Regions from separate parts of the Brevibacillus sp. 7WMA2 genome, predicted to be linked through region 1. Evidence: predicted binding sites of a transcription regulator. Region 1 holds the regulator's gene; the other holds the start of a gene.
The links. The regulator CtsR, encoded in region 1, represses protease genes until heat stress. The targets are predictions, from matches to a motif close to ATGGTCAATAAAGGTCAAACA.
Positions count from the first base shown of each region.

Region 2: clpP (ATP-dependent Clp endopeptidase proteolytic subunit ClpP) is a predicted target of CtsR. The motif match lies at 9,717-9,737, and genes of this name have one in related genera.

Region 1 is NZ_CP048799.1:3,932,648-3,949,388, forward strand. It holds rRNA gene GOP56_RS16620 (23S ribosomal RNA) at 1-221, shown strand, start outside; gene GOP56_RS16625 (MGDG synthase family glycosyltransferase) at 630-1,730, shown strand; gene GOP56_RS16630 (HAD family hydrolase) at 1,783-2,454, shown strand; gene GOP56_RS16635 (CtsR family transcriptional regulator) at 2,680-3,144, shown strand; gene GOP56_RS16640 (protein-arginine kinase activator protein McsA) at 3,222-3,758, shown strand; gene GOP56_RS16645 (protein-arginine kinase McsB) at 3,785-4,849, shown strand; gene GOP56_RS16650 (ATP-dependent Clp protease ATP-binding subunit) at 4,877-7,339, shown strand; gene radA (DNA repair protein RadA) at 7,531-8,895, shown strand; gene disA (DNA integrity scanning diadenylate cyclase DisA) at 8,905-9,951, shown strand; gene pssA (CDP-diacylglycerol--serine O-phosphatidyltransferase) at 10,092-10,811, shown strand; gene GOP56_RS16670 (nucleoside triphosphate pyrophosphohydrolase family protein) at 10,913-11,305, opposite strand; gene GOP56_RS16675 (PIN/TRAM domain-containing protein) at 11,613-12,704, shown strand; gene ispD (2-C-methyl-D-erythritol 4-phosphate cytidylyltransferase) at 12,735-13,436, shown strand; gene ispF (2-C-methyl-D-erythritol 2,4-cyclodiphosphate synthase) at 13,433-13,906, shown strand; gene gltX (glutamate--tRNA ligase) at 13,957-15,420, shown strand; T-box leader at 15,438-15,689, shown strand; gene cysE (serine O-acetyltransferase) at 15,841-16,506, shown strand; gene cysS (cysteine--tRNA ligase) at 16,487-16,741, shown strand, end outside.
Region 2 is NZ_CP048799.1:3,372,627-3,389,367, forward strand. It holds gene pgk (phosphoglycerate kinase) at 1-779, opposite strand, end outside; gene gap (type I glyceraldehyde-3-phosphate dehydrogenase) at 896-1,900, opposite strand; gene GOP56_RS14085 (sugar-binding transcriptional regulator) at 2,229-3,272, opposite strand; gene GOP56_RS14090 (glutaredoxin family protein) at 3,427-3,726, opposite strand; gene rpoN (RNA polymerase factor sigma-54) at 3,777-5,162, opposite strand; tRNA gene GOP56_RS14100 (tRNA-Arg) at 5,426-5,500, shown strand; gene GOP56_RS14105 (stalk domain-containing protein) at 6,090-6,605, shown strand; gene ytzI (YtzI protein) at 6,698-6,805, opposite strand; gene GOP56_RS14115 (hypothetical protein) at 7,058-7,318, shown strand; gene GOP56_RS14120 (RNA polymerase sigma factor) at 7,371-7,988, shown strand; gene GOP56_RS14125 (anti-sigma factor family protein) at 7,972-8,526, shown strand; gene GOP56_RS14130 (DUF8173 domain-containing protein) at 8,526-9,653, shown strand; gene clpP (ATP-dependent Clp endopeptidase proteolytic subunit ClpP) at 9,784-10,365, shown strand; gene GOP56_RS14140 (hypothetical protein) at 10,448-10,648, opposite strand; gene GOP56_RS14145 (HPr family phosphocarrier protein) at 10,751-11,008, opposite strand; gene whiA (DNA-binding protein WhiA) at 11,059-12,006, opposite strand; gene yvcK (gluconeogenesis factor YvcK family protein) at 12,013-13,005, opposite strand; gene rapZ (RNase adapter RapZ) at 13,099-14,013, opposite strand; gene trxB (thioredoxin-disulfide reductase) at 14,207-15,166, opposite strand; gene GOP56_RS14170 (HEAT repeat domain-containing protein) at 15,288-16,741, opposite strand, start outside.

The DNA of each region.
Region 1 (16,741 bases):
ACCTCTGGTGCACCAGTTGTCACGCCAGTGGCACAGCTGGGTAGCTATGTGCGGACGGGATAAGCGCTGAAAGCATCTAAGCGTGAAGCCCCCTTCAAGATGAGACTTCCCATAGCGCAAGCTAGTAAGACCCCTTATAGACGATGAGGTTGATAGGTTCGGTGTGGAAGTGCAGTAATGCATGGAGCTGACGAATACTAATCGGTCGAGGACTTATCCACATTGCCTTTATGCTGACTTTCATTATCTAGTTTTCAGAGAATGAAGATCATGAATAGATTCTCTCAACAGATTATTGTTGAGAGATTTTTCGTTTTATGAAAAGATTATTTAGATAGAATCATAGTGTATCTTATTGCCGTGTTAAATCGTATTACATAAGAGAACATTAGAACATATATGCACATGAAGATATGACTTAGGTTATAACCAATGGTATGATATGCTAAGGATAAGAATCAAATCCGGCTAAATATACTTTTCCTACATGAATTAGGCCTTCCTCATCTTCGTACCCCAATCATAGGACACCCATTGAAGCCTTACAGAACGTGTAAGGCATACTGGTATGTAAAAAGAATTGGGGGCAAGTGAACTGATGTTGGAATAGACAGCAAAGGAGAGTCGAAATGAAAAAGATACTCATCTTTTCCGCCTCCATTGGCAACGGTCATAACCAGGCTGCTCGTGCGATTCAGGAAGAGTTAAGCGAACTTGGTTATGCTTCTATGGTAATTGACACCCTTGAATATATAAGTCCAACCTTCCATAAAATCTTATTGGAAAGCTATACGAATATATTAAAGCTCTCTCCAAGTGTTTGGGGTAAAATTTATCATAATACAGAGAAAACCAGACTTTTTGATATGAACGTTTTTGTTAATAAGCTACTAGCAAATAATTTAAAACGATTGATTAACAGTGTAGAACCGGATGCTTTTATTGCTACGCATCCATTTGCTAGCTGTATGCTCTCTGTATTAAAGGGACGCAATCAATGGACGGAACCAATTTATACAATTATAACGGATTATACAATTCATCCATCCTGGGTAAATCATCATATTGACCATTATTTTATTGCTAGTGAACAGCTTTTTTACTTAGTTGATCTTTATCATGAAAATCGGCAAAAATTTAAACCAATGGGTATTCCGATTATGCGCAAATTTAGAGAAGAGGTTCATAAACAGGAGCTTCGTGCTAAATTTGAAATTAAGCCAGACCAAAAGGTGTTAATATTGTCCGGTGGTGGATTGGGTTTAGGCCCCATGGATAAAGTATTGCAAGGTCTCGATGCCTTACATATTCCTTTAAAAATTTTCGTCTTAACAGGTCTAAATGAAAAATTATATAGAAGTGTTACAAACCGTTCGTATTCTCATGATGTAGAGGCATTACAATATGTAGATAATTTTCATGAGTATTTAGAAGTAGCCGATGCGATTGTGACAAAATCAGGTGGTCTAACAACTGCTGAGGTATTAAGCAAACGTGTCCCGATGGTTATATTTAATCCATTGCCAGGTCAAGAGGAACGAAATAGTCACTTTTTGTTAAACAATGGCTGTGCTGTCCACGCTACAGAGAGTCGAGATTTGATATACTCAATTGAGCAAGTGCTTTTAGATGAACAAAAGTCTAAAGCAATGCGACAACATGCAGAGATGATTGCACGTCCGTTTGCCGCTTATGACATTGCTGCATTTATTAAGCAAGATATGCAGTAGATGAGTGAGTTCTATGAAAATCGGTCTAACAACACGATATTGAGGTGGTAGAGTGAGCATACAGCATGCCGTTATTTTTGATATGGATGGTACTTTATTACAGACAGAGTCTATGGCTATTCCAGGTTTTAGACGCACCTTTCAAGATTTACGAGATCGCCAGCTATGGGATGGTGAACTTCCTGATGATCGTGCAATTACTAATACTCTGGGCATGGTTCTAGATGAAATATGGGATGTACTGCTACCGGAAGCAGATGAAAAGACAAGAGAACTGGCTACGGAGTTATTAGCTAAGCATGAAGAGAAATTATTGGATGAAGGTGTTGTTTCCCTGTATCCGGGAGTGGTAGAACAACTAACAGCACTGCACGAGAAGGGAATTGCGCTTTTTGTAGCATCTAATGCCATGGACGGTTATGTCGAAGCAATATGTGAGCACTTTAACATCACGCATCTTTTTACTGATCTATACTCAGCCGGACGTTTCCAAACCGAGTCAAAAGTAGATCTAGTAGCCCTTCTTCTAAAAACATACGATATTAAGCAGGCAGTCATGGTAGGAGATCGTAAGTCAGATGTTGAGGCAGGTAAAAAAAATCATTTATGGACAATAGGCTGTGATTTTGGATTTGCTGATTCTGGTGAGTTGAAAAACGCAGATGTAGTCATTCAAGGCTATGCGGAATTACTTCAACAAGTACCATTTTATCAATCTAAATAAACAGGTAAAAGTGAACCACCTTTTTGAAGGTGGTTTTTTTGATTGATGCAGGTTGAAATAGACCTTTTTTGACCAAAATAAAGGAGTAAGGGAAATAAGGGTTGAAAGTAAATAAAAAAGTAATTATAATAAAAGTCAAAGATAGTCAAAGTCAAATTGACTAACTAAAAAATCAATTTTAACGCCCTTAGTTTCACTCATATTCTTAGGCAAGGAGGCGACACTTTGCGAAATATATCGGACATCATTGAGCGGCATTTAAAGAACATACTGCAGGAGAGTCCGAATGGAGCTATTGAAATTCAGCGGAGTGATATTGCCGAAAAGTTTCAATGTGTACCGTCCCAAATTAATTACGTCATTAACACTCGTTTCTCTATTGAAAAAGGATATATTGTTGAAAGTAAACGTGGCGGTGGAGGCTTTATCCGGATTCGAAAGGCACAAATTTTGTGTAAGGATACATTACAGGAGCTTTTGACGGAAGAAATGATTGGGGATAGTATAACTCAATCATACGGTTACTCTATCATTGATCGATTGGTGGAAGAAAGATGGATTAGTTTACGAGAAGCCACCTTAATGAAGGTAGCCACCTCAAGACAGGTGCTGATGGTTAATACATCTTTACGAGATCAGCTAAGAGCTAGTATCTTAAAGCATATGATTACATCGATTCTCATAACATAGAAGTTACACCTTTGCAAAAAATAGAATTAACCCTAAAAGTCTGGTTGTACCGATTGACTTGTAAGGAGGTTCTTATTATGAATTGTGAAGAGTGCGGCAAACGTCCCGCAACCTTACATCTTACCAAAATCGTAAATGGTGAAAAGTCTGAGACGCACATTTGCGAGCAATGTGCCAAGGAAAAAGGCGAATATTTCTCAGGCTTTGGTAATTTTGGTCTAAATAATTTATTGGCTGGTCTATTAAATTTTGACCCAATGAACAAAGGTGTCAGCAATCAACAGATGAACCAAAATACAGTTTCTCCGCTTACGCGTTGCGAAACTTGCGGATTAACCTATACACAATTTAGCAAGAGTGGTCGTTTTGGTTGCAGTGATTGTTATAACCATTTTGGAGCTAAACTTGACCCGCTTTTTAGAAGAATTCATGGAAATACCCAGCATATGGGAAAAGTACCTGAACGTACAGGTAGCCAATTAAAGATAAAAAAGGATTTACAGCAACTAAAAACTGCTCTTCAACAGCATATTGCTACAGAGGAGTTTGAAAAGGCAGCGGAAATTAGAGACCGTATTCGTGCATTGGAACAAAAGATTGAACAATCCAAGTGAATAAATGGTGGAGGTGAACATCAAGTATGTCCCTACAGCGTTTTACCCAGCACCCATGGAGTAATTGGATGAAAGGCGAGGGTCCTGATTCTGATATTGTTATTAGTACGCGGTTGCGAATCGCTAGGAACCTACGTCAGCATCCTTTTCCACTCTTAGCTACTGACTCACAAGCAGAAGAGGTCGTACGTAAAGTAAAAGAAGTAATCGATTCGTCTTCTATGAAGAAGAAAGGCGCCTTCGAACTGTTGTCCATGGAGGACATGAAGCCTCTCGAAAAGAGAGTGCTGGTAGAAAAACATCTTATCAGCCCCAATTTGGCAGAGGAATCCAGAAAAGGTGCCGTCATTTTAAGTGAGGACGAATCCATCAGTGTATTGGTCAATGAAGAAGATCATCTACGTATTCAGGTTTTCTTGCCAGGTTTTCAATTACGGGAAGCCTGGGAAAAAGGAAGCAAGATGGATGATATCTTCGAAAAACAAGTCAATTATGCTTTTGATGAAAAACGAGGCTATTTAACTAGTTGTCCTACAAACGTAGGTACTGGTATACGTGCTTCTGTCATGTTACATTTACCGGCACTTGTGATGACCCAGCAGATTAATCGAATTTTGCAGGCAATTACTCAGGTAGGCTTGGTTGTTCGCGGTTTGTATGGGGAAGGAAGCGAAGCTGTTGGCAACCTCTTTCAACTTTCCAATCAAGTGACACTCGGTATGTCGGAAGCAGATATTATTTCAAATCTATACAGCGTCGCAAGCCAAATTATTGAACAAGAGCGAGAAGCGCGACAGTATTTGCAAGAGCATAGTCGCATATCTATTGAGGATAAGATTTTTCGTTCTTATGGGATTTTGACTCATGCCAGAACGGTCGAATCAAAAGAAGCGGCTCAGCGCTTATCTGATGTACGCTTGGGAATAGATTTGGGTTATTTACAAGCATGCAGCCCATTTGTTGTAAATGAACTGTTAGTTAGCACACAACCCGGTTTTTTACAATATGATGCGGGACAGAAATTAACAGCAGAACAACGAGATGAGCGCAGAGCTTATGTCATTCGAGAACGACTAAAATGCAATTCATAAGAGAAGAGTAATGGAGGTGCTTATACTATGATGTTTGGACGATTTACAGAGCGTGCACAAAAAGTATTAGCTTTAGCATTGGAAGAGGCAGTTCGTTTAGGTCACAAAGATATTGGAACCGAACATGTTCTTTTAGGTCTGATCCGAGAGGGAGAAGGAATTGCGGCAAAAGCACTTCAAGCACTCGGTCTCGGACTTGATAAAATTCAAAATGAAGTGGAATCTTTAATCGGTCGTGCTCCTGAACAACCGGCAAACACGACGAATTATACACCAAACTACACCCCACGAGCTAAGAAAGTAATTGAGCTGTCCATGGACGAAGCTCGCAAGCTTGGTCATACGTACGTGGGAACCGAACATATTTTGTTAGGTCTAATTCGCGAGGGAGAGGGAATTGCTGCGCGAATTATGAACAACTTAGGCATTAGCCTAAATAAAGCACGTCAACAGGTATTGCAATTATTGGGCAGCTCAGAAATGATGTCATCTCATCAGCCTTCTGGAAGCAACGCATCGGCAAATACTCCTACTTTAGATGGATTAGCACGGGACTTGACGGCTATTGCTAAAGAAGGTTCACTTGATCCGGTGATCGGTCGTCAGAAGGAAATTGAACGTGTGATTCAGGTATTGAGCAGACGGACAAAGAATAACCCCGTATTAATTGGTGAACCGGGTGTTGGTAAGACAGCGATAGCTGAGGGTCTAGCCCAAAAAATTGTTAATAATGAGATTCCAGAAACATTGCGTGATAAACGTGTCATGACCTTAGATATGGGTACAGTGGTAGCCGGCACCAAATATCGTGGAGAATTCGAGGATCGTCTGAAAAAAATTATGGATGAAATTCGCCAAGCAGGAAATATAATTTTGTTCATTGACGAGTTGCATACATTAATTGGAGCAGGTGGGGCTGAGGGAGCAATTGATGCATCCAATATTCTTAAACCAGCACTTGCTCGCGGCGAGCTACAATGTGTCGGTGCTACCACGCTGGATGAGTATCGTAAATACATTGAGAAGGATGCCGCGCTCGAACGCCGCTTCCAACCCATTCAAGTAGATGAACCGACTCCTGAAGATGCGATTAAAATCTTAAGCGGTTTACGTGATCGTTATGAAGCTCATCATCGTGTAAAAATTACAGATGAAGCTATTAATCAGGCGGTAAAAATGTCAGATCGTTATATAACGGATCGCTTTTTGCCAGATAAAGCTATTGATTTAATTGACGAGGCAGCTTCCAAGGTTCGCCTGCAATCCTTTACCGTACCACCTAACCTAAAAGAGCTAGAAGCACGATTAGAAGAGGTTCGCAAAGAAAAGGACGCAGCCGTACAATCTCAGGAATTTGAAGAAGCTGCAGCGTTAAGAGATAAGGAACAAAAACTACGCGAGGAGCTCGATTCCACGAAGAAGGATTGGAAAGAGAGACAAGGAAAACTAAACATGGAGGTTACTCAGGAGGATATCGCTCATGTGGTAGCTAACTGGACTGGTATTCCTGTTTTAAAATTGAAGGAAGAAGAAACAGAACGTCTATTAAAAATGGAAGATATTCTACACGACCGAGTTATTGGACAGGACGAGGCTGTTAAATCAGTTGCCCGTGCAGTACGTCGCGCTCGTGCTGGCTTAAAAGATCCAAAGCGTCCAATTGGTTCGTTTATCTTCTTAGGCCCTACAGGGGTAGGTAAAACAGAATTAGCTCGTGCTGTGGCTGAAACATTATTCGGTGATGAAGATGCCATGATCCGTGTAGACATGTCCGAGTACATGGAGAAGCACACCACGGCCCGTCTAGTCGGTGCGCCTCCAGGATATGTGGGTTATGATGAAGGCGGTCAATTGACAGAAAAGGTTCGCCGTAAACCATACTCAGTTATTTTGCTAGATGAAATTGAAAAGGCACATCCAGATGTCTTTAATATTTTATTACAAGTGCTTGATGATGGAAGATTAACAGATTCTAAAGGACGGACAGTTGATTTCCGCAATACGGTAGTCATCATGACATCCAATGTGGGTGCAAGCATGATTAGGAAAAATAGCTCCCTTGGCTTTACTACAAATGATTCTGAAAAGAAATATCAAGATATGAAAGATAAAGTCATGGATGAATTGAAACGTAGCTTCCGTCCAGAGTTCCTGAACCGTATCGACGAAATTATTGTGTTCCACTCTCTAGAACAGGAGCATATTGAAAAAATCGTTACCTTGATGACCGAGGACTTGCGCAAACGCCTAGTCGAACAGGAGATTGATTTCAAACTAAGCGAAGAGGCTAAGAAAATTCTCGCTAAAGAGGGCTTTGATCCCGCCTATGGTGCACGACCTCTACGTCGGGCAATTCAACGAAATATTGAAGACCGCTTATCTGAGGAATTGCTCAAGGGAACGATCACAAAAGGAGATACCGTTCAAATTGATGCGGAAGACGGCAAATTAACGGTAAAACGCTTGGAACAAGTAAAAGTAACAAAATAAACAAATCCTGAAGCAAAACATGGTATAATTTCAGGAGAAAGCAGTACGTATCCCCGAAGATGATTCGGGGATATTTTTTATACATCTAGCATACATGTAAGGTGATATAAAAATGCTGTCCATTAGCAGGATTTAACAGTAGTTGCACGAACAACAAGTAGAATGAATTTATAGATACGGGAGTATGTTATATGTCAAAAGTAAAAACAAAGTTTGTGTGTCAGGAATGCGGGTACGAAAGTCCTAAATGGCTGGGCAAATGCCCAGGCTGTAATAATTGGAATACAATGGTTGAGGAATTAGAGCGTAAACAAGCCGGTGGTAGAGATCGTGGTATGTCCACTAAACAAAAGGCACAGCCCATCACAGAGGTCATAAGTGAGGAGGAACCACGGTTAGATACCACCTTAGGTGAATTAAACCGTGTCTTAGGTGGCGGTTTAGTTTTGGGATCGTTGGTGCTTGTTGGGGGAGATCCGGGGATCGGAAAGTCTACCTTACTTCTCCAAACTTCCTTTGCTCTTGCCCATCAGAATAATAAAGTGTTGTATATCTCCGGTGAGGAGTCTGTTAAACAAATTAAAATGCGAGCTGATCGGCTTGGTGTACAAACATCAAATCTGCTAGTAGTGACGGAGACTGATTTGGAGCAGGTGGAGGAGCAGATCACGTTTGTCGACCCTGATGTGGTCATTATTGACTCAATCCAAACCATTTTTCATCCTGCTGTCACATCCGCAGCAGGGAGTGTAGCTCAAGTCCGAGAGTGTACCAGCCATCTGATGCGAATAGCAAAAAGTAAAGGTATCGCTATCTTTATTGTCGGACATGTTACAAAAGAAGGAGCAATCGCTGGACCGCGTATGCTTGAGCATATGGTTGATGCTGTTCTTTACTTTGAAGGAGATCGACATAATACCTTCCGTATTTTACGAGCGGTTAAAAATCGATTTGGTTCTACAAATGAAATGGGTATTTTTGAAATGAAAGAAAAAGGGCTAGCTGAAGTAGAAAACCCATCTGAGCTATTCTTAGCGGAACGACCAATTGGAGTTGCTGGATCAACGGTAGTAGCAAGTATGGAAGGAACTCGCCCCGTGCTTGTTGAACTACAGGCATTAGTTTCCCCAACCAGCTTTGCTACTCCTCGTCGCATGGCAACAGGGGTAGACCATCAGCGAATCGCTATGATTATGGCAGTTTTGGAGAAACGAGTAGGCTTAATGCTACAAAATCAAGATGCCTATGTAAACGTAGCAGGTGGGGTTCGGTTAGATGAGCCTGCTATTGACTTAGCGATTGCGGTAAGCATTGCTAGTAGTTTTCGAGATCATTCAACGAACCCATATGATGTAGTGATTGGAGAAATAGGTTTAACAGGCGAAGTCCGCGGTGTTTCACGAATTGAGCAACGTATACGCGAAGCGGAAAAACTGGGCTTTAAGCGGGTCATTATTCCAGAGAGAAGCATACGAGGACTAGATAAGCCTGCTGGGATTGAGGTAATTGGTGTGAAAAATGTGGAGGAAGCTTTGCAATATGCATTAAGGGGGTAGCTATATTTGATGTTGGATGCTTTGCGTTTTGTCGCTCCAGGCACGCCTTTTCGTGAGGGTCTGGAAAACGTTCTACATGCCAAAACAGGCGCTTTAATTGTTGTGGGATGTAGTCCACAGATGAAAAACATCATTGACGGTGGTTTTTTTATTGACTGTGAGTTTACTCCAGCCCATTTATATGAATTGGCCAAAATGGATGGAGCTATTATTGTCAGCGAGGACGCTAAGCGGATTTTATATGCCAACACACAGCTATTGCCCAGTGGGGCTGTTGTTTCGAATGAAACGGGAACAAGGCATCGTACAGCCGATCGTACAGCGCGATTAACGAACCATTTGGTTATTGCCATTTCGCAAAGGCGCAATGTCATTACGTTATACCAAGGAACTCAGCGCTATGTTATTAAAGATATTAGCGTTATTTTGGCGAAAACGAATCAAGCACTGCAAACTTTGGAAAGATATAAGATGGTATTAGAGCAGGGGCTTACGAATCTAAGTGCGTTAGAATTTGAACAATTAGTCACTGTTCATGAAATTGTATCGGTTATGCAACGGATTGAGATGGTTATCCGTATAAAGTTAGAGATGAAAAAATATATCCTGGAATTAGGTACGGAGGGTCGATTAATTACTCTACAGCTAGAAGAGCTTGTGTTCAATGTGGAGCAAGAGGCAGAGTTACTCATTTTAGACTATGCAAAAGATGATAAGGTGGATACTAAGCAAGTCTTAAACGAAATGAGTAAGCTAAGTCCAGAGGAATTAATGGATCCAAGTGTCTTTCTTCGACTATTGGGGTATATAAATATGAATAAGCTGTCGGACGAGATAGTAATGACACGTGGATATCGATTGCTTAGCAAAATATCTAGACTTCCTTCCACTGTGATTTGCAATCTCATTTGCCACTTTGGTAATCTACACTTCATTATGATGGCTACTATCGAGGAATTGGACGACGTAGAAGGAATTGGTGAGATTAGAGCGCGTGCCATTAAGGACGGATTGAAAAGAATCCAGGAACAAGTGTTCATTGACAGGCACATTTAGTTCTATTAGTATGAAGGAATTATGCTACGGTTTTCTTTTTAAAGTCAACAGGTATAAATTACCCCCTTTTTCTACTCTTACCAATTATGATTAGCCGTAGGGATAGAATATCGCGGGATGATAATTAACGGAGGTAGACTATGATTGTGAAAGCATTGCCGAACATGCTCACTCTAGGCAACCTATTTTTAGGTATAGTAGCAATGATATTGGCATTTAACGATTATGTTGATTTCGCAGCCATTACAGTAATCGTCGGTATGCTGTTGGACGGTTTGGATGGGCGTGTAGCACGTATGTTAAATGCACAAAGTGAATTTGGAAAAGAATTGGACTCATTATCGGACGTTATATCTTTTGGGGTCGCACCGGCCTTTATCATGTATGTAGTTGCATTGCAGGAAATCAGTGTAGTAGGTATTATCATCACGGCTCTTTTCCCCATTTGTGGAGCTTGTCGTTTAGCACGCTTTAATGTACAAGCGGGTGTTCCTGGTTACTTTATCGGCTTGCCTATTACGGCTGCTGGTGGTGTACTAGCTACACTGGCATTATTTCATGAAGTATTTCCAACAACCATCTTGGCACTTGGGATGCTGATGCTTGCTTACCTTATGGTATCTCGCGTTAAATACCCGAACTTCAAAAAAGTAGGGATTCCGAAGTCAGCATATTGGATTGCTCCCATCATCATCGTTGGTGTGATTGTTATTGCGATTATGTTCCCGAATCAAATTTCCAAACTGGTATTTGTGCCACTCGCACTATATGCTTTGTATGGGATAAAAAAAAACGTTGAATATTTTATTCGCAAGGTAAGAAAAAGAGAATCGCAAGAAGAGAAAAAGCATTATCTATAACTTGATAGGATCAAACAACAACCCCCCGTTTAACGCAAACGGGGGGTTGCAACTTTCTTGCCGGTTCATCCGTAGTATAGAGAGAACAGAACAATTGGATGCTAGGAGAGATTAAAAACTCCTAACGTATTGAGTCGATCTGTTTCAACTTCGAGTACTTTGGATAAGGAAATATCAGTGACGTTGCAAAGGGCAGCCAAGTAAAACAAGTTTTTTCCAATTTCAGCGGTTAGGATATCCCGGCAGTGCTCACAAAGCTGTCCCGAAAAATGCGTGTCTAGATGAGGTTGGTTATCGTGTAAGGAACTTGCTGGATCAAAAGCTTGCTTTAAGGCAGTAATCTCCACGCATCCACAATCAGTTACTGCTTTCGTCAAGGCCCGGTTTGTTCGAGCGCCGGACTCCTGCAGCTTAGACATGACATCTAAAATACTCCGATGTCTAATCAGTAGGTTGGAAACTTGTTCTTGAAAATCCTTGATTTCACTAGACAATAGTATTCACCTCTGTTCTCTGATGAGGGGGAGTCAGAAAATTCTATTCACTTGATTATGGTTTATTATAGAAACTCCATAATCCATCTGTCAAACCTTAGAATTTTTGCTGGCTTTTTCAAATTTATGTTTTTTTGATTGACGTATATGTTTAAGCTGTGTTAAAATTTCCGGCTATTTGACACTATAAAAAATATTTTGTTATAGTGAGGGGAAAGAGATATGAGACAAACCATTCAAATCATTTGCAGGAGACTAGGTTTTTTTGTTAGATCTTCTGTCTATATTAATAAGAGGAGGTGAGCCTATGTTAAAACGAATCTGTAAGTTTTTCTTTGTTATCATTGGTGGAGGACTGGGGTATCAGTTTGGGCCTGCATTTTTCTCATTTTTGAATGATTTGCTCAATTTTGGAGAAGTTCCACGTCCAGCATACATTGGGGCTTTACTAGGGGTGATTTTGTTTTACCTATTGGCAAATACGTTGGTGGATTATTTGGTGAATGCAATCCGCTGGGGTGAAGAAAGGCTATTGACACTCCCTATTACTGATGTCATGTTTGGAGCCTTGGGTTTGATTATCGGACTTATCGTTGCCTTTTTATTATTCCTACCGATCAATAGTATACCTGTCCCAGTTCTCGGTGATTTCTTACCACTTCTTGTTTCCGGTTTGCTTGGTTACTTAGGCTTTCAGGTGGGATTTCGTAAAAGAGACGAAATTATGGCGGTATTTTCTATAGGTCGCAAGGAGAAAAGCAAAAAGGAAAGCGGAGGCATTGGTGCCAACGTTGAGCATAAAGTTCTGGATACTAGCGTCATTATCGACGGTCGCATTGCTGATATCTGTCGCACCGGCTTTATCGAGGGAGCGCTTGTTATCCCAGGGTTCGTACTTGAAGAATTACAACATATTGCTGATTCGTCTGATGCACTAAAAAGAAACCGTGGTCGCAGAGGTTTGGACATTCTAAACAAAATTCAAAAAGAATTAAAAGTTAATGTTCAAATTTATGAAGGAGATTTTGAAGAGATTGCGGAAGTGGATAGTAAATTAATTAAGCTAGCAAAGGTCCTTAATGGTAAAGTGGTTACCAATGACTTCAACTTAAATAAGGTCTGTGAATTGCAAGGTGTTCCAGTTCTTAATATCAATGATTTGGCCAATGCGGTTAAACCTGTGGTCCTGCCGGGTGAAGAATTACATGTGCAGGTAATTAAAGACGGAAAAGAGTACGGTCAAGGTGTAGCTTATCTTGATGACGGTACTATGATCGTAGTAGAAGGCGGCCGTGATTATATTGGGTTAGAGATTGATGTGCTGGTAACCAGCGTGCTACAGACATCGGCAGGCCGCATGATCTTCGCGAAGCCAAAGATGCTGGAGAAGGCATTGTAGCGCATTGATAACATAATGGAGAGGGTACGTGTGGAAACAAGCGTGGTGATTGTTGCCGCTGGAAAAGGGAAACGAATGAAAGTTGGTAAGAATAAGATATGGTTGCATTTACAGCATAAGCCGATTTTTCAGCATACGGTTGAAGCTTTCATTCAACATCCGGGAATTTCCGAGGTGGTTCTGGTGATAAATGAACAAGATTACGAGGATATGGATCGATGGCGAAAGAGCATGCCATATTCAGTGATCTTGGCTATAGGTGGTGCAGAGCGTCAAGATAGTGTGCGAAATGGACTTGAAGCTCTATCAAAGAGCTGTACGCATGTATTAATCCATGATGCAGCAAGACCTTTTATCACAGCTGAGCAAATTTCTGGAATCATAACCAAATTAAAAGATCATCAGGCAGTTGTTGTAGCGGTTCCTGTAAAGGATACGATTAAAATCGTAGGTCCAGATGGAATCGTGCAAGCAACCCCGGCACGCGAGAGCTTGTGGGCGGTTCAGACCCCACAAGCTTTTCCACTTTCACTCGTAAAAGAAGCGCACCAGTTTGCACTTGAACAGGGAAAAGCAGGAACAGATGATGCGATGCTCGTAGAAATGCTTGGATACCCAGTTACAATTGTTGATGGTAGCTATGAAAACATCAAGGTGACAACTCCTGATGATCTCTGGTTTGGGGAAGAGATTATGAAGAGGCGTTTGGAAGAGAGGAAGAGGAGAAAATGAGGATCGGACAAGGTTTCGATGTACATCAACTAGTTGAAGGCAGGCCCTGCATCATTGGCGGTGTAACGATTCCATATGAAAAAGGTTTATTAGGACACTCAGATGCAGATGTACTATTACATACGGTTTCTGATGCACTTCTTGGCGCGATTGGAGAGGGAGACATTGGACGGCATTTCCCTGATACTGATCCAGCTTTTAAGGATGCCGATAGTTTAGAGCTACTCATCCATGTATGGAATTTGGTAAAAGAGCGAGGATATCAATTAGGAAATGTTGATGCTACGATCATCGCACAAGCGCCTAAAATGGCACCATATATTCCGCAGATGCGTGAAGTAATTGCTAAAGCGCTTGATGCGGATACTGCTCAGGTGAATATTAAAGCAACTACAACTGAAAAATTAGGCTTTACTGGACGTGGCGAGGGTATCGCTGCACAGGCTGTATGTTTGCTTGTCAATGCGTAAGTCTAGTAGTATCATAAGTTTGGAAGAGATGGGATAAGGATGGTGTCATCATGACAAAGGAAGTTCGTTTGCGCTATGCTCCGAGTCCAACCGGTCATTTGCATATTGGCGGTGCTCGTACAGCGCTATTTAATTATTTGTATGCACGTCGTTTAGGCGGAAAATTTATTGTGCGCATCGAGGATACAGATCAAGTGCGCAATGTGGAAAATGCCGCAGAGAAACAAATGGAAAACTTGAAGTGGCTCGGTGTCGAGTGGGATGAGGGCGATGACATTGGTGGCCCATATGGCCCATATCGTTGCATGGACCGCTTGGATATTTATAAAGGATATGTTGAACAATTATTAAAAGAGGGTAAAGCATATTACTGTTATGCAACAAAGGAAGAGCTCGATGCAGAACGCGAAGAGCAGCTTGCACGTAATGAAACCCCTCGTATTTTAGAAAAGCACCGCCATACAACACCAGAACAAAAAGCTGCCTATGAAAAAGAAGGACGAGTTCCTTCTGTTCATTTCATTATGCCAGAAAATCGTTCTTATACAGTAAACGATCTTGTTCGTGGTGAAGTAACCTTTGATTCAAATGAAATGGGCGGAGATTTCGTTATCTGTCGTCCAGATGGCATCCCAACCTATAACTTTGCGGTTGTAATCGATGACCATCTCATGAAAATCAGTCATGTTGTTCGAGGAGAAGAGCATCTATCCAACACCCCTCGTCAATTGATGATCTATGAAGCATTCGGTTGGGAAGCACCTCAATTTGCTCACTTAGCCCTTATTTTAAATCAAGAGGGTAAAAAGATGAGTAAACGCGATGAAAGCATTATTCAGTTCATTGAACAATATCGCGATATGGGCTACTTGCCAGAAGCTATTGTGAATTTCCTTGTGTTATTAGGATGGTCTCCAGGTGGGGAACAAGAGATCTTCTCATTAAAAGAGTTGAGCGAGCGATTTAGCTTCGATCGAGTTAGCAAATCCCCGGCTGTATTTGACAGCACCAAAATGAATTGGATGAATAATCATTATCTCAAAGCTAAATCAGTGGATGAGATCGTGGACATGTGTATTCCTCATCTTCAAGAAGCGGGCTTCTTAGAAGAATTGACTACTGAACGTAGAGAATGGGCAAAACAAATCGTAGCGCTATATCAAGAGCAGATGTCTTATTGCGCACAGATTGTACCTCTTTCCGCTCTCTTTTTCTTGGAAGAAGTAGTGTATGAAGAGGATGCCAAGGCAGTATTAAAAGAACCTCAAGTAAAAGAAGTACTTGTGAGCTTTAAGGAGCACATTGAATCTGCAGATGAATATAGTGTAGAAACAATTAATGCTTCTTTAAAGGCAGTCCAAAAAGCAACTGGATATAAGGGAAAAGCACTATTTATGCCAGTACGTGTTTCCATTACAGGTCAGGCGCACGGACGTGATCTTGGCCAATCCATTTACTTAATTGGCCGCGAAAAAGTATTGGCACGTCTACAGCAAGTGATTTCTAGTCTATAATAAAAACAACATAGATTTTGCATGCGTTGAACAGGAGAAGTACAAGAAAGAGGATTCAATAGAGAGAACGGGATAGGTGGAAGCCGTTTGTAGACTCTTCTTGGAAATGCACCTGGGAGCAACCAATTGAACACAATGTCTATTGCAAGTAGATTGGTCGGGGGACCCGCCGATAAAGGGTATTGAGCGAGATGGACTCTAGTCTTCTTTGGGGTAGAGTTTGATTCATCTAAGCAGAGTGGAACCACGGTAAAAACACCGTCTCTGCGTCTATATAGGCGTAAGAGGCGGTGTTTTTTGCATTCATCTGAGAAAAGCAACATCCTGCCCTGCTGAAGCCTTGTCAAAACGTAAAGCCTGCTTCGTTTACGATGAAACGTTAAGAAACCGGTGGTCAGGCAAAAGAATAGGGGGAGTCCCATGTTTGCTAGGATGAAGGAAGACATACAGATCGTGTTTGAGCGTGACCCTGCTGCACGGAGTACGTGGGAAGTGGTGCTAACTTATGCAGGGCTTCATGCCATTTGGGGACACCGAGTGGCGAATAGCTTATGGAAAAGAGGATGGAAAACCTCAGCTCGTTTCGTTTCTCAAATCACGCGCTTTTTTACAGGAATCGAGATACATCCAGGAGCAACGATTGGTCGGAGAATGTTTATTGACCATGGAGCGGGTGTTGTAATTGGGGAAACTTGTGAGATTGGCGATGATGTAACCATATATCAAGGGGTTACCCTTGGAGGTACAGGGAAAGAAAAAGGAAAGCGTCATCCGACGGTAGGAAACAATGTTATTATTGCCTCCGGAGCAAAGGTGCTCGGTTCATTTAAAATTGGAGATTACTCTAAAATTGGAGCGGGCTCTGTCGTCCTCCAGCCTGTACCTTCCCACTCAACAGTAGTTGGGATTCCGGGCCGTATTAAGGTGCAAAATGGTCAAAAGGTAGAATGTGATTTGGACCATGTTAATTTACCAGACCCGATATTAGAAATGATTCGGGATATGCAAAAGGAAATTGCTCAATTAAAGGTGGAGCTTGATCAAGTTAAAAAGGAGAAATCAAATAATGAGCATACGCTTATATAACACGATGTCACGCGAAAAAGAGACCTTTGTCCCGTTAGAGGAAGGCAAAGTGAAAATGTATGTTTGCGGCCCAACCGTTTATAATTATATTCATATAGGAAATGCGCGTCCTGCCATCGTATTTGATACATTGCGCCGCTATTTGGCATACAAAGGCTATGAGGTTACATTTGTACAAAATATCACCGATGTAGATGACAAACTCATTCGCAAAGCAAATGAAGAGCAGACAACA
Region 2 (16,741 bases), 560 kb from region 1:
AGATTCACATTGCGCACTTTTGCTTGCTCCATCAACGTGCGAGCAAGATCCAGCTTATCTTCTTCACAAAGGGAAGCTCCAACATTGTAACCTTGTGCTTTGATGAAAGTGTTAGCCATACCGCCACCGATGATCAAAGTGTCTACTTTGCCCAACAGATTTTCAATTACGCCGATTTTGTCTTTTACTTTCGCTCCACCCACAATTGCTGTGAAAGGACGCTCAGGCTTGGACAAAGCACCACCCATGAATTGAATCTCTTTTTCCATCAACAAGCCAGCTACTGCTGGAATGTGCTGAGCGATACCCGCAGTCGTTGCATGTGCACGATGAGCTGTACCAAATGCATCGTTTACAAACAGGTCAGCAAGGCTTGCAAAGCTTTTTGCTAGCTCAGGATCGTTCTTTTCTTCCCCTTTATGGAAACGAACATTTTCAAGAAGGATTACGTCGCCTTCCTTCATCGCTTGAACAGCAGACTCAACCTCTGCGCCAATTGAATCGTTCAGTTTTTTTACGGGTTTGCCAAGAAGAGAAGCTAGATGTTCGCCTACCGCAGTAAGACGCATTTCTTCCACTACTTCACCTTTTGGACGGCCGAAATGGCTAGCCAAAATGACTTTAGCATGGTTATCGATTAAATATTGAATAGTTGGAACAGCAGCACGAATACGCGTGTCGTCTGTAATTACGCCATCTTGCATTGGGACGTTAAAATCTACTCGACAAAACACACGTTTACCTGCTAATTCTATATCGCGAATGGACTTTTTGTTCACGGAAGGTACCCCCCTCAGACTTGTTACCTGACTAAATACTTGCTTAATCTAGCTTATACATAGTGGAAAAGGGAGAGAAGCTCTCCCTTTTCACATTACATGAAAGTTTGTATGGCTTACAGACCTTTTTCAGCAATGTATTTGCAAAGATCTACTACACGGTTGGAGTAACCAGACTCGTTATCATACCAAGAAACTACTTTAACCATGTTGCCTTCCATTACCATTGTAGATAGAGCATCAATGGAAGAAGAATCAGGGTTACCATTATAGTCGCAAGAAACTAGTGGCTCTTCAGAGTATCCCATGATACCTTTCAATGCGCCTTCGGAAGCTTCTTTAAGAGCTGCGTTTACTTCTTCAACTGTTGTAGAAGTTTTTGTTTCAACAACTAGGTCAACTACAGACACGTTTGGAGTTGGTACACGCATTGCAAAACCGTTTAGTTTACCTTTCAACTCAGGCAATACCAAAGATACGGCTTTCGCTGCACCAGTAGAAGTTGGGATAATGTTCTCAGCCGCTGCACGAGCACGACGAAGGTCTTTGTGTGGCAGGTCAAGAATTTGTTGGTCATTTGTGTAAGAGTGAACAGTAGTCATCAGACCTTTTACGATTCCGAATTTGTCGTTCAATACTTTTGCAAATGGTGCCAAGCAGTTTGTTGTGCAAGAAGCGTTAGAGATTACAGTGTGAGCTGCTGGATCATATTGTTCGTGGTTAACACCCATAACGATTGTGATATCTTCGTTTGTAGCAGGTGCGGAGATAACTACTTTCTTAGCTCCACCCTCAAGGTGTTTCGCAGCATCTTCACGTTTTGTGAAACGACCAGTAGATTCAACTACGATTTCAACACCTAGCTCGCCCCATGGCAATTTAGCAGGTTCGCGCTCAGCTAGAACTTTTACTTCTTTGCCATTAACAATTAGGCTGTTTCCTTTTACTTCAACAGTAGCATTCAATTTGCCATGTACAGTGTCATATTTCAAAAGATGCGCTAATGTTACTGCATCTGTCAAGTCATTTACTGCAACAATTTCAACTGCTGGGTTGTTTAGAGCTGCACGGAATACGTTACGTCCAATTCGTCCAAAACCGTTAATTCCTACTTTTACCATGTAGATAACCTCCTAAGTTCCACTCTTAGAATAATTTTTTAGAGAATCTATATCGAACCAGTTCATAGCTTACTATGACCAGACGATTACAAAACCATGTTACGAATAAAAAGCCTTTGTTTTTAGTATGTCAAACTTTATCCAACCAATTCCATGTCTACAAATCTTTTTACCCTAGTCCTTTACTTGTCAAACGTGTGATCTGTTTATAACTCTCCACACTATTTGTTTGCAAGGCAGGCTTCACTAGAGCTGATACAAAATCAAATTCCAATGATTAGTGTATCCACACACAATTACAAAACATACCAAGGCTGCAACTGTTATTTTAGATTGTAGCAGAGGACTGACGATGCTCTTCCAAAATGGCTCGAGCCGCACCTTCATCGGTAATTAAAACAGTTTGGCATGCTTGTTTGGCAAAAGCCATGATTGCTTTTGCTTTGCTACTGCCTCCACCTAAGGATAAAACTACATCAGCTCGCTTCACGTCTTCTAGGGACAAGCCAATAGTCGGCATTTTATAGATAGTTTCTCCTGCCGCATTAAAGTAATATCCAAATGCTTCACCAACAGCCCCAAGCTCTCGTAGTACTTCAAGCTCTTCTTCTGTGTACTTACGTCGCATAGCCATGGCCATTCCATCACCAATTCCATGTATAACCACCCTAGTTTTGTGAAGCAGTTGCATAACCTCGGCAATCTGTGCTTCTCCCAATAAGGATTGAACTACATCAGGGCTTAAACGATCAGGCACATGCAATAGATGATAGGTTCCACCTGACTTTGCAGCAAGAGAAGAAGCAATCGTATTAGCCTGCATTTCTACCTTTTCCCCAAGTCCACCACGCGCTGGCACAAATTGTACATCACGAAAATGCGAGGAAGGAGTAACATGCTCAGCTACCGATACAATCGTGGACCCACCTGTAACAGCAACCACGTCACCTTCTTGAACTACTCGTTTTAATATCCGGGCTCCTACTCGTCCCAATTCCTTTTTACCCCATTCCGATACGTCCACGTCACCAGCAACCACAATTACTTTAGGAATATGTAAGATGTGTTGTAATTGTAGAGCAAGGTCGTTAAAGCCGAACAGTTCATCTGCCATAGAATCCATCTCTTTTAAAAGCTGGATTCCCTCTTCCGTACAGCTCATACCAATCGGGCTGACGTGAATTAAGCCCATATCTTTGAGGAGCTCTACTTCTGACCTGAGGATGCGCTCAGTCGTTTGTAAATTCTGTGCTAACGCCCTGCGACCGACAGGCTGCAAATGACGAATCGACTGCATAAGATCGTATCGTTTACGCAATACTTGTACGAGGTCGGGAACAAGCTTGTTTTGGATATTTAATAAAGTACGCATTCCACACTCATCCTTTTCCAGTCTCAACGGGACTCCAAACGTCCCACATCATACAAATTATGTCCCGCAGCTTTCAAAAAAATAAGCAGAATGCTTACTCTTAATGTAGCATACACTCTGCTAGCTGACAAGAAGCCAAAAGAGAAATCTTAATTTATTCACATTTACCCATTTTTTCTTGCAAATATAGGCGTAATTCCTCCTCGGTAACAACCGAGTCTACAGATACAAAAGCTTCTAGCCCGTTAATCTCAACTACAGGAATCGTAAACATGTACTTTTCCTCTAATCGCATATCTAAAGTAATGTCGACAACTTTATACGTGATCGGAAATTCCTCAGCTAATCGTCTGATATGTTCCTCAACATCATCACACAAGTGACAGCCGGGCCTACCATATAAAATCATTTCAATACGATCTGATTGTAATCCTTTGCTTTCTTCGCTAGCCATGGTAACGGGTTGGCTCCTTTATCTTCTCTTATTTTACATTCTTTTTATCATTACAAAAAGCGTTTTCGTTTAGCAGACGATGAGATCAGCATTTCCTCTCGATACTTAGCCACGGTACGCCGGGAGATTTCAATCCCTTCTTTCTCCAGCAATTCCGCTAGCTTTTGATCCGAATATGGTTTATTCCGATCTTCTTTGTCAATGAAAGCTTTAATTCGTTTCTTCACGCTTTCTGAAGATGCCGCTTCTCCACTTGCTGTGGACAGGGCCGAAGTAAAGAAGTACTTTAATTCGAAAACACCGCGGGGAGTTTGTACATATTTATTACTGGTAGCTCGACTGATTGTAGATTCATGCAATTGAACTCGCTCTGCAATATCTTTTTGCGTCATCGGTTTTAAATAATGAATCCCTTTCTCAAAAAAGTCATTCTGCAAGTCAACAATCGCCTGTGTTACACGCAACAGGGTCATTCTTCTTTGCTCTAGACTTTTTGCAAGCCACACCGCTGCATTTAGTTTTTCATGAACAAATTGCCGAGCCTCATCCTTCTCGGTTTTCTCTTTTAGCATTCGTTCATAAAAGGGATTGATAGACAATCGCGGTAACGAAGAATCGTTGACAATGACAATATACTCTCCCATTACCTTTTCAACTGTAACATCAGGCACAATGTAGCGTATATCTGCGCTGCTATAAGCCACTCCAGGTCTCGGATTCAGCGTACGAACCAAATCAGCAATCCGTTGTACATCCCCTACGCTTATATGAAGCTGTTCAGCAATTTTTCCAAAACGATTATTTGCCAGATCAACTAGATGATGCTTAATGACTTCTACGATATGTTCGTCATCCTGTCCCTCATGCTCTAGTTGTAACAGCAAGCATTCTTCTAGCGAACGCGCAGCTACACCAGCCGGGTCTAAATGCTGAATCACTCGAAGAACATCCTCTACCTCCTCCAAATCAACTCCTAACCGCTCCTTAATGTCAGTGACAGGCACTTCTAGATAACCTCGCTCATCGAGATTTCCTATAATATATTGGGCAATCTGACGTTGTACTGGCGTCAATCTTTTTACATAACCGAGTTGTTCTTCTAAATGAGAAAATAAGGTGGTTCGTGTATCACTCACATAATCTAGAGGATTGTAGGCGCTTTCATCTCTGTTGACTGAAAAATCATTATGCCCCGGATTATTCAATAATTCCTTCCAATCAAAATCCAAGCTCTTTTCCCGTTTATCTACAGGCAACGGTTCTTGGGCAACCGCAATTTCCTGAAGATCAATCACTGGATTTTCGATCGCTTGTTCCTGCAAATAATTCATCAGATCAATGGCCGAAAACTGCAATATCGTAATAGCTTGACGCAATTCAGGCGTCATCACTAACTTTAACGTCTGTTCTTGATACAAACCTAAGCCCATATTCATATTGCATTCCTCCTCCCGTCAGAAACCATCAAGCTGTCGATAGCTCCAACAACTTCTTTCCACCCTTCCTTACTCTCTTCCTCTATTATAGCGTTCATGCAATTTTCCTGCCAAGACGTATCTTGTATTGGCACACTTATCATACAGTATATCAAGATTGGCTCGGCAAAGACTCTTCTTTGTTGCTCTTTTTAATCATACAGTAAAAAAGTTGTCCTATGCTCCATTTTCGTATATAATAAACTTTGTTGTCTGAAACATATGCGCCCGTAGCTCAGTGGATAGAGCAGCGGTCTCCGGAACCGCGTGCGTAGGTTCGATTCCTATCGGGCGTACCATATTAGGTAAACCTCGAAGCCTCCGTTTATTACGGAGGTTTTTATGTGTGTAAAAATGAAGCTGCATCTAATTTTAGCTGATTCTTCAAAAATGATATCCATTACATAATTCCTTTGCTATAATATTATCAGATTATTCTAAAAGTTGGTGATATTTATGCGGAAGGTACTATTTTGTGTAGGGTGGTTAACAATGTCATGGATGTTTCTTTATGTAGTAATGCTTCTGCGATAAACACTAACCTTGTCCAAGCAACAAATGCCTTTAGATGACTAGGTATTTCTGAAAGCGCAATCATCTTGTAACTAATTACTACTAAGCAAGTGGTTCTTTCTACTCAGTTTTGCTTTCTTTATCAGCTTTCTTTGGCCTCTGTAGTGCTTGAGAATGAGATGACACTCCAGTAATCCTATGATGAAATGAAATATCTCACATGATACGAGGTTTTACAGGGCGAAATACTAAATTTCTACCTATTATTTATGATCGTTAGATACAATTTCCTATTACCCACGACTTTTGCAGATTTTGTCATCATTTGTCATACTGTGATTAACAAAAATAAAGATAAGTGGGGCTTATTTACGTATGGGTAAGTTAAATGTAAAATCGTTAGCAATTGGCATTGGAATCGGGGCTCTATTATCCTCCTCTATCGCCTATGCCGCTTCAGAAATGGCTGTCAAACCAGATATGGAAAAGCCTATTACTTTTTACTTCGATGGTGTACCTAAATCACCACCTGTTCAAACACAAGGATTTCTTTACAAAAATACAGCATATGTCCCTGTTCGTTTTGCAGCAGAAAACCTTGGCAAACCGATCGTATACGATGGGAAATCGCTCTCTGTCTACATCGGTAAACTCCCGACAAGCAAAACCTATTCTAAGTATCAAGCTGTAGAATTGGTACGCCAGAAATATGGGAAAGAGGTACCGGAGAATTTCACGATTGCCTACGATCACGATGATGAACGCGGAAATTATGTTATCCAGATTTATCAAGAGGTGGTAAATAACTTCCAGAGCGGAGATCGTTATATTAACACCTACGGCTGGTATATCGTAAACCCTAATACCGGTGATATTAAGTCTTTGTTTTAACGTAATAGCAATTATTATGTGATCTTTTCTATCTAACAAAATTTCTCGTCTTATAAAAGGAAAACACACCTGCATGCGGTGTGTTTTTTCTTTTACTCATCTATATCGTCTATTTTGTTTTTGTAAGAATATCCTTTATTTATGGCCCAAATCGAACATCCAACTATGATACCGACAATGACAACAACAGCAATAATCATGGAACTCAATTTCCATCACCCCCGTTTGTTTGGTGTACAGTCCCCCTTACATTGTACAGAACATTCAAAAACAAACCAAGGGAGTAAAGCTTCCTCTGCACAATGCATAATTATTTACGTATAATAACCCGTCTGCCTCCGTATGATCTAGTGCTGTTGTTACATAATAACCATAAAACAATTCCACGAACAAATGTTTTGTGCACAACCTGTTGATAACTTTGTGGATAAATACTAGGGAGGCCTATCAATATGGAAGAACAATTATTTCTCATTTATCAGGAATCAAATGAAGATGAATGCCTTCTAACAATCCAGCCCTATTTAACTTCAGAGGAATTAGCGGAGGCAATTAGTCGCTTAGAACATCGAGACATTACAGACTACACCATTATTAAAGGAAAAAAAATGAAGGCAAAAATGAGGGTCATGATTGACCTAACAGAAGATACTGGAAAAGATTTGAAGGAAGAAGACCCCCATAAGTCGAATGAAGAAAAGGATTTAGAGTAACGAAATTTTTAAGATGAAACTTACGTACTAGTACTAGAAAGGAGGACCGAATGTGGAAGAGCAATCACGCGAAGATCTTTATGCGCTAAATCGAAAAGCCCTAGAATATATCCTGAAATTTTTAAAAGGGGATGCTGATTCTTTTCCTCTACTTGTTGAGCTTTTTGATCAGCGCGTGCAGCGCATCGTCCTCAAAATGGTCTATTCCTATCATGATTCCCAGGACGTATGCAATGATATTTGGCTAAAAGTAGCCCAAAACCTAAATAAATTTGATCAATCCTATCCTTTCCATTCTTGGCTATACCGCTTATCCTCAAATACCTGCATCGATTTCCTTAGAAAAAAGAAGGAAATTACCATGAAGGACGACCAATTGTATCATCAAGTAAATAAACAACAAAAATCCGTTGAAACACCGGAAACCTTATTTATGAAAAAGGAATTTTACTCCCATATTCAAGAACTGTTATATCACTTGGAGGAAGTAGATCGATTAATTGTTACTCTTCGTTTTGTGGATGAGCTAAGCTATGAAGAAATTGGCGCCATTGTAGGAATGAGCAAAAATACGGTTGGTACCCGTCTATTCCGTTCCCGGAAATTTTTAAAAGAGTTGCTGAGCCATAAATCAATAGAAAGGAGTGTATACAATGCAACATCCGGATGAGTTTACTTTCATGATGTATGCAGACGGTGAATTAATCCAAGAGGAACATCAACAAGTGGCCAGCCATTTGCAAAGCTGCTCCGAGTGTCAAAAACTATACGCTACTTTTCTTGAAGAGCAGGCAGAGCTTGTAAAAGCCATTCATTTAACAACACCAACGCTTCCACCTATCCACTTGGAAAAAAACGTTTGCGATCAAATCAATCTAATTGCAACCTTTAATCAAAACCGTCACCACCTATTTGTTCATCGTCTACGCTTTGTTTTTGGAGCATCCCTTGGTTTCTTTCTTGTCATGCTCTTAGCTGGAATCAACTGGCTAAATGACTGGAATAGTGCAATTAATTCTTTATTTCAGTGGCAATCGATCTGGAGCTCTATGTTCTGGTTAAAAGAAAAAGCAACAATGATTTTACTGATGTTTAAGAATTTTTACCTCATTGGCTTTATCTCTTCTATTTTGTTTGTTCTAGCCATCCTATTATATTCTATTCGCCTGTCCAGCAAAATGAACGCGAATAACTGGAGAACTAGATAATGAGTAAGAGAATATTCTTCCTCTCTTTCTTGCTTGTTTTTTGTTTTATCTTGGCTAGTTCTGCTTATGCTATCAATCTCCATAATGGAGAGCTATATCAAGTAAAGTCTAATGAGGTACATCACGGGGATGTTATAACAAACGCCAGTAAAGTAGTGATTGATGGAACAATAGATGGGGACTTATATGCTTTTGCAGAAACGATCGATATAAAAGGGACTGTCACAGGAGATGTAATCTCATTTGCTTATCTTACAAACGTATCAGGGACAGTAGGCGGTAACATACGCTCCTATTCTCAAGCACTCACTGTCTCAGGTACTGTCCAGAAGAACATATCGGCAGGTGCTGATGAGCTTCGTGTCAATCAATCTGGGAACGTGAACGGCAGTATTTTAGGTTTTGTCAATGAAATGAACATAGAAGGACGTGTTGGGAAAGAGACAAATGGGTTCTACACTCAAGCCACGATTTCAGGTTTATTAGGGGAAGGTACATCCCTATTCCAAGTAGAATCTCTTCATCTTAAGCCTACAGCTACAATTCAAGGTGATCTAATTTATACATCATTTGAGCCTGCTCAAATTGATGCTGGAGCCAATATCAAGGGACAGCACAAGCATACTATTATTGAACCTAGACCTTCCTACGGCTCCTTTATGTTAATGATGTCTGTCTCTTCATGCTTAAGTACATTGATTTTTTGGCTACTTATCCGTTATTTCTTTGCTGGTTCTCTATACAATGTGAGCCAACACTTGCACACTCGCCATCCTTTTAAACAATTTGGGGTCGGCTTGCTTATTTTTATCATGGCTCCATTGCTTAGTATTGTGATGTTACTTACTGTTGTTGGTATTCCTGTAGGTTTCATTATTGCAATCGCATACACCCTGCTCCTTATTTTAGGGAAAGTGTATGTTGGCACTTGGTTGGGACAAAGGTTAATAAGCTTTTTTCAGTGGAAAATCTCACCTTTATTTGCTGAATTTATTGGTGTATTCCTATTAGTACTTATCATCCAAATCCCTTTATTAGGATTTTTACTCGGAATGTTGGTCAATATATATTTCTTCGGCGCGATTACAAGCTGTGTGCGTGCCAGTAACAAAAGAACCGCTCTGTAATTTTTTAGACAAGGTTTAAAATATACATTTTTTGGGTTAAATAATGGAGTAGAGTTCTGATTTTGTTTGACCTTTATTGACCAATTGTGTATGATTATTGTAAGAAAAGGGAGGAGGAACGTGAATGAATATGAATCTAATTCCAACTGTAATTGAACAAACAAATCGTGGAGAACGCGCTTACGATATCTATTCCCGTTTATTAAAAGATCGTATTATCTTTTTGGGAACACCTATTAATGATCAGGTAGCTAATAGTGTTGTAGCTCAGCTCTTATTCCTACAGGCAGAAGATCCTGACAAAGACATCAGCATCTACATAAACAGCCCTGGTGGATCAATTACAGCCGGTATGGCTATCTATGACACGATGCAATATATTAAACCAGATGTATCAACGATCTGTGTTGGATTAGCTGCATCTATGGGATCGTTCCTGCTGTGTGCCGGAGCAAAAGGAAAGCGTTATGCTTTGCCTAATAGCGAAATCATGATTCACCAACCTCTAGGTGGCGCTCAAGGTCAAGCGAGTGACATTGAAATTGCCGCAAAACGTATCATTAAAATGCGTGAACATCTAAACGGCATCTATGCTGAACGTACGGGTCAACCATACGAACGGATTGCTAAAGATACAGATCGCGACAACTTCCTGTCCGCTCAAGCTGCAAAGGAATACGGCTTGATCGACGAGGTTATCACTAGAAAATAAGGTAAGATACACATAAAGAGGGCGACCCTAGGTTGCCCTCTTTTACATATTCGTTACCATTTATCAATAGGGAATAAAGAAATTACAGTTCGTTGCCGCGTAATTCTTTATTTGTTGTATACTCTCCATCCATGGAATCAACGGTAGTCTCTTCAATCAAGCCGTTATATGCAGCCACCGTACCGCCTCCCAGCCCTTCATTGACCATACGATCTATATCCATAAAGTTCTTATCTCTACCTTCTAGACAGCAATCTGGCAATCCCTTAGCTTTATTGGACATACGCTTCCCTCCTGGCTCAGATATTCCTAATTAGGATTTCACCATAAGCAGCAGGACATACAAGCAAAAACCAGCAATATCTGCTGGTTTAGCGTTTACATTTTATTCGTCTTTATTAATGAGACCAGCCAGTGTATCGACCGCCATTTGGGCATCATCCCCACTAGCCAAGATGGTAATCTCTGTTCCCGAGCTGATCGCCAAACTCATAATTCCCATAATGCTTTTGGCATTCACCTTTTTATTGTCTTTTTCTACGTAAATTTCAGAACGGTATCGATTTGCTTCTTGAACAAAGAATGCCGCTGGGCGGGCTTGTAACCCTGTTTTAAGTTTAACCATAACCCGTTGCTGTACCATCTTGGACCTCCCCGCTTGGAATTTTCCTTTATTTGTATTATAACATGTCCCTACGTAGAAAGACTCAGTTTTTCTCGCAGGTTATCTGCAATCTCATTTATTTTACGCAAGCGATGGTTAATTCCAGACTTACTCACGACTCCACTCGGAATCATCTCGCCTAATTCCTTCAAATTAATGTCAGGGTTTTGTAAGCGAAGCTCTGCTACCTCTCGTAAGCGAATAGGTAAATTCTCAAGACCGATTTCTTTTTCGATCAGTTGAATATTCTCCATTTGTTTCGTAGCGGCATTTACCGTCTTGTTGATATTGGCAATCTCACAGTTATGCAAACGATTAACTGAATTCCGCATGTCCTTCACAATACGCACGTCTTCAAAATACAGCAAGGCCTGATGTGCACCAATTACACTTAAAAAGTCGGTTATTTTTTCGCCTTCCTTTATGTACATAACAAAACCTTTTTTGCGTTCAATACATTTGGCATTCAATTCATAGCGATTCGCTAAAACAGTCAACGCTTCACAAAAATCCTGGTACGCCGAAAAAATTTCTAAATGGTAGCTAGAAGCCTCTGGATGGTTTACAGAACCTCCTGCAAGGAATGCACCTCGAAGAAATGCGCGCACGCAACATTCATTCGCCACGAGATCAGGTGAAATGCCAGGATAAAACGTTAAATTCTTATCCATAATCCGTAAATCTTCTAGGATCTCATAAGCCCGAAGTGGTATTCGCACAATATACACGTTGTTTTTTTTCAGACGCATTTTTTTACGTACTAATAATTCGGCATGAATCTGAAAAATTTGCTTAACCAACGTATAAATTCTTCGTGCAATCGCCGCATTCTCTGTAGAGATATCCAATATAAATTTTCCTGTTCCTAATTGAATGGTTCCATTCATGCGAATCAGTGCAGCAAGTTCTGCTCGATTACAGCAAGTCGAAGCTTCAATCATTGTTAACTCTTTTTTCGTGTGTGCGGCGAATGACATGTCACATCACTTCCTTTCTTGTTGCGATATAATCTGGCGAAGGATAGCCACGATCTCCTGACTTACTCGTTTCGCATCATGTCGCAAGTATAATTCCCCATAGGTAATCATAGGTTCAGCTACAATCGTCACGCCTAGCTCCTTCAGCTTATCCATATCACATAAGACTGGATACGCGCCCTTTTCCGCGTATTTAGCCAAATAATCCTCAGGTACCTGTTCAGTGTTTACTACAATCGTATCTAAAAATTCAACCCCAACATGATCATATAATGCTTTAACATGATCATAAGCTGTAAAATTATCGGTTTCACCCGGTTGAGTCATTACATTACAAATATATACTTTTGGTGCCGTTGATTCCAATATTGTCTCAAAAACACCGTTAACTAATAAATTAGGCAGGATACTTGTATATAAGCTTCCTGGGCCCAAAATGATTGCATCTGCCTCTTTGATAGCATCTAAGGCTTCGATCAAAGGGCGAGCATCTACTGGGTCCAAAAAAACACGCTTGATTTTCTTTCCAGACAACGGGATTTGCGACTCTCCTGAGACGATGGTTCCGTCTTCTAATTCGGCTTTTAACAGGATAGATTGTGTAGACGATGGCAACACATCCCCGCGTACCGCTAAAACCCTGCTGAGTGCCTTCACGGCCGTGACAAAGTCACCCGTGATATCATTCATCGCGGCAAGCAACAGATTTCCTAAATTATGGCCTGCCAAGCCTGTACCCGTGTTGAATCGATATTGCATGAGCTGCTTCATTAGTGGTTCTGCGTCAGCAAGTGCTGTTAATACGTTACGAATATCTCCCGGAGGTAGCATATCCATCTCTTCACGAAGACGTCCTGAGCTACCTCCATCATCAGCAACTGTAACAACAGCCGTGATATGAACGGCCTCTTCCTTCAAACCGCGTAACAGGACAGACAAACCTGTCCCTCCCCCTACTACAACAACTTTCAACATTTCCTCTCTTTGTTGCATGTTCATGCCTCTCCCTAATGCCATAGGTCACCTCGATTCCCTTTGTTGAGAGTTCTTTGGTGCTAAAATCCCACTTATTCTTTATTTTATCATCTTATGTTATTTATTCTTTTCGATGTCACGATGTGTAACACGAACCTGATAATCTTTACGGAACGTTTCTCCAATGTGCTCTGCAATAGCCACAGACCGATGCTTTCCACCCGTGCATCCGATACCAACTACAAGCTGACTTTTGCCTTCGCGTTGATAATGAGGGATGGTAAAATTCAAGAAATCAATCAACCGAGTTAGGAATTCTTGCGTATCAGTCCACTTCATGACGTAATTAGCTACCTCGCTATCACAGCCTGTTTTTGGACGTAAATCATCTACATAATGCGGATTTGGTAAAAAACGTACATCAAAAACTAAATCTGCATCAATTGGAATTCCATATTTAAAACCAAATGACTGAACATTAAGGGTCCATTCAGAGCTTTGCTGAGAATACTGGTTTATGATTTTATCACGAAGCTGCATAGGCTTCATTTGACTTGTATCAATGATCTGATTGGCTCTTCCTTTTAAATCCTGAAGCAGTCTTCGCTCTGCCATAATCCCCTCTAAAGGCGTACCTGTCGGGGAAAGAGGATGCCGTCTTCTCGTTTCCTTATAGCGACGAACTAAATTCTGATCGTTCGCATCCAGGAATAGAATTTGAAAGTGAATTCCTTCTCTTTCTGATAATCCATCAATAGCATCAAAAAGACTGTCAAAGAATTCACGGCCACGTAAATCAATTACAAGAGCAACCCGTTCGATCCCGCGTCCCGATTGGATAATAAGCTCCGCAAATTTAGGAATAAGGATTGGTGGCAAATTATCTACACAGAAAAAACCTAGATCCTCTAGACTTTGCACAGCTGTGGTTTTCCCCGCTCCTGACATGCCTGTAATAATGAGTAAGTTTACCGCTTTCTGTTTACTATCTTCACCCATTTTCTCGCCTCCATCCTCCTCTAAGGATACCATATGACACAGCTCCCAGTAAGAGTTTCCTTATTATTCTTGCAAAAAGTTCCAAATATTTCCGCCCAAAAAAAAGACGTGGTCTATCCGCAGACCACGCAAATCAAGGTTATATAGAAAAAGGGGGCAATTCACATTCATTAAAGTAACTGTCTTTATTGTACCCGCCTAATATTTCAGGAGTGTTACAAGCGTTTTACGATATTGTAACATCTTGTTCTTTTAGTCGCTCTTCTAGCTCTTCTACGTAGATTTGAGCGTTTTGTGCGGCAATGGAACCATCTCCAGTAGCCGTTACAACTTGACGCAGCAATTTATCACGTACGTCACCAGCAGCAAAGACTCCTTCTACCTTTGTACGCATTAATTCATCAGTTGGAATGTAGCCACTCTCATTCGTGACACCCAAACTCTTAACAGCTTCAGTCAATGGGTCCATTCCTACATAAATAAATACGCCATTTGTTGGGTACTCGGTTTGCTCACCGGTTTTCACGTTTTCCAATAAAACACCTGTTACTACATTATCACCGCGAATTTCTTTCACAACAGTGTCCCAGATAACATGGATTTTATCATTTTCGAAAGCTCGCTTCTGGATAATTTTTTGAGCACGGAATTCATCGCGACGATGTACGATTGTTACTTTTGTTGCAAAACGAGTTAGGAAGATAGCCTCCTCAACAGCCGAGTCTCCTCCACCCACTACAACAAGCTCCTTGTTTCGGAAAAATGCTCCATCACAAACAGCACAATAAGAAACTCCTCGACCGGACAATTCCTTTTCACCCGGTGCACCCAGTAGACGATGCTCTGCTCCTGTAGCCACGATAATAGATTTAGCTTTGTATTCCTTATCTCCTACTACCACGGTTTTGTATGGATTACCATCACGGATTTCTTTGATGTCACCATATTGATATTCTGCTCCGAACTTCTGCGCATGCTCAAACATTTTATTAGACAAATCAGGTCCTAAAATGCTAGTGAACCCTGGAAAGTTCTCGATATCCTCCGTATTTGCCATTTGTCCACCTGGAATACCGCGCTCCAGCATTAAAGTAGACATATTCGCTCGAGATGTATAGACAGCTGCCGTCATTCCGGCTGGTCCCGCCCCTGCAATAATTACGTCGTAGATTTTTTGATCGCTCATAAAGTAACTCCTCCTTGGTGGGAATTAGCCTCTTTTCTATCATCAATATATAACCAATTTCTTAGTACATGGTAACGTTATAAGATAACAGATTATACTTATTATAAAATAAGAATTCTTTTTAATCAATATAAGACAAAGCCCGTAAACATTTTGTCAAAGTTGACTTCGAAACACCGTATTGTTCAGCAATGCTATTTTGCGAAATTTTATGAGTACCTTTCGATCTTTCATATAAATAGTCTAACGCAGCCGCCCATGCTTCCAGCTTACGAACTTGAATTTGTTCTTTTTGACTAATGTAATACTTCCACTGGCGAATCATCCACTCACGCTTCTCATGATTGGCTGGCGAGGACATTTGCTCAGTAATAATAAACTCCACTTCATCCGTAATGGATTGTTTATCTGTCGATGTACTCAAATCTAAAGACGATTCTTCAGATTGGTCTCTTTGATGTAGTGTGGTGATATTTTCTTCTGACCATTCATTAGAAGCAGACGTGACCTCCTTCAGTGTAGGTCCCCCACTATTTTCAGGTTCCATTCTTGTTTGTAGCTCTTCAAGAGCTGCTAGCGCTATTTCTTTTAGTTCTTCATTATTTGTGATGTCTATATAATACTCTAATGTGGAAATTGCTTCGGAATCACCGATCATAGCTAAAGTGCGGATAACCGTCTCTTTGGATTCTTCTTTGCCATGTTGCAAAGCCCATAGCATAGAAGCCCTTACCATTGGATTATATTTAAAATCCTGTGCGGTAATAGGAGCTTGGTTCATTTCTATTTCTCTTTGCGGATGATGATAGTGATAAGGAATATTTTCCTTAGGCATTCCATGCAAGGCGCTTTTTGCTTTCTCTAGATAGTATTGGGCAATGCCTGCGTCAGGATCCATCTGTTGCACTTTTTTCCACCATTTCATTGCCAGATGGTAGCGTTCTGATAAATATGCCGAGGTAGCCGCATAGTGGTAGGTAGACACGTCATGTAGTACAGGCTGTCTCAAAATTTTTTGATAGAGCCTACAGGCATCATCATGCTGACCTAAAACCCCCATTGTTGTGGCCAGTTTGTACATATGGTCGTAATGAAAAGGCTGGATTTTTTTCAGACGAGTGATAATGGGAACTAGTTCAGCCCATTTATTGTGATGGGAAAGCAATACCGCCATATTGCAAATGGCATGCAGATTACCCGGATCTTTTTCCAAAGCTAGTTCAATTGTATCCATAGCCTTATTAAAATCACCAATATAATAATAAGCTAGAGCTAAGTTATTCCATGCGGGCATAAAATCAGGATACTCTTTAACTAAGCTGTTTAAACAATCAACAGCCTGCATAAATTTCCCTTCTTCTAGCTTTTTACGAGCCTTTTCATGCTGTATGACTACTGTCTCGTCTTCTTGTGGTTCAAGTGGATTGCGCGGCGGTAAATCAAGTTCAAAGTAAATATAATGGAGTAACTCTTGAGCTTCCTCCGCATAAATTCCATCAGCTTCACAAGTTAGATACTTAACAGCCATATCAGCCGCCATTTCAAAATCATCCATATTCGCGTAATTATTTGCTA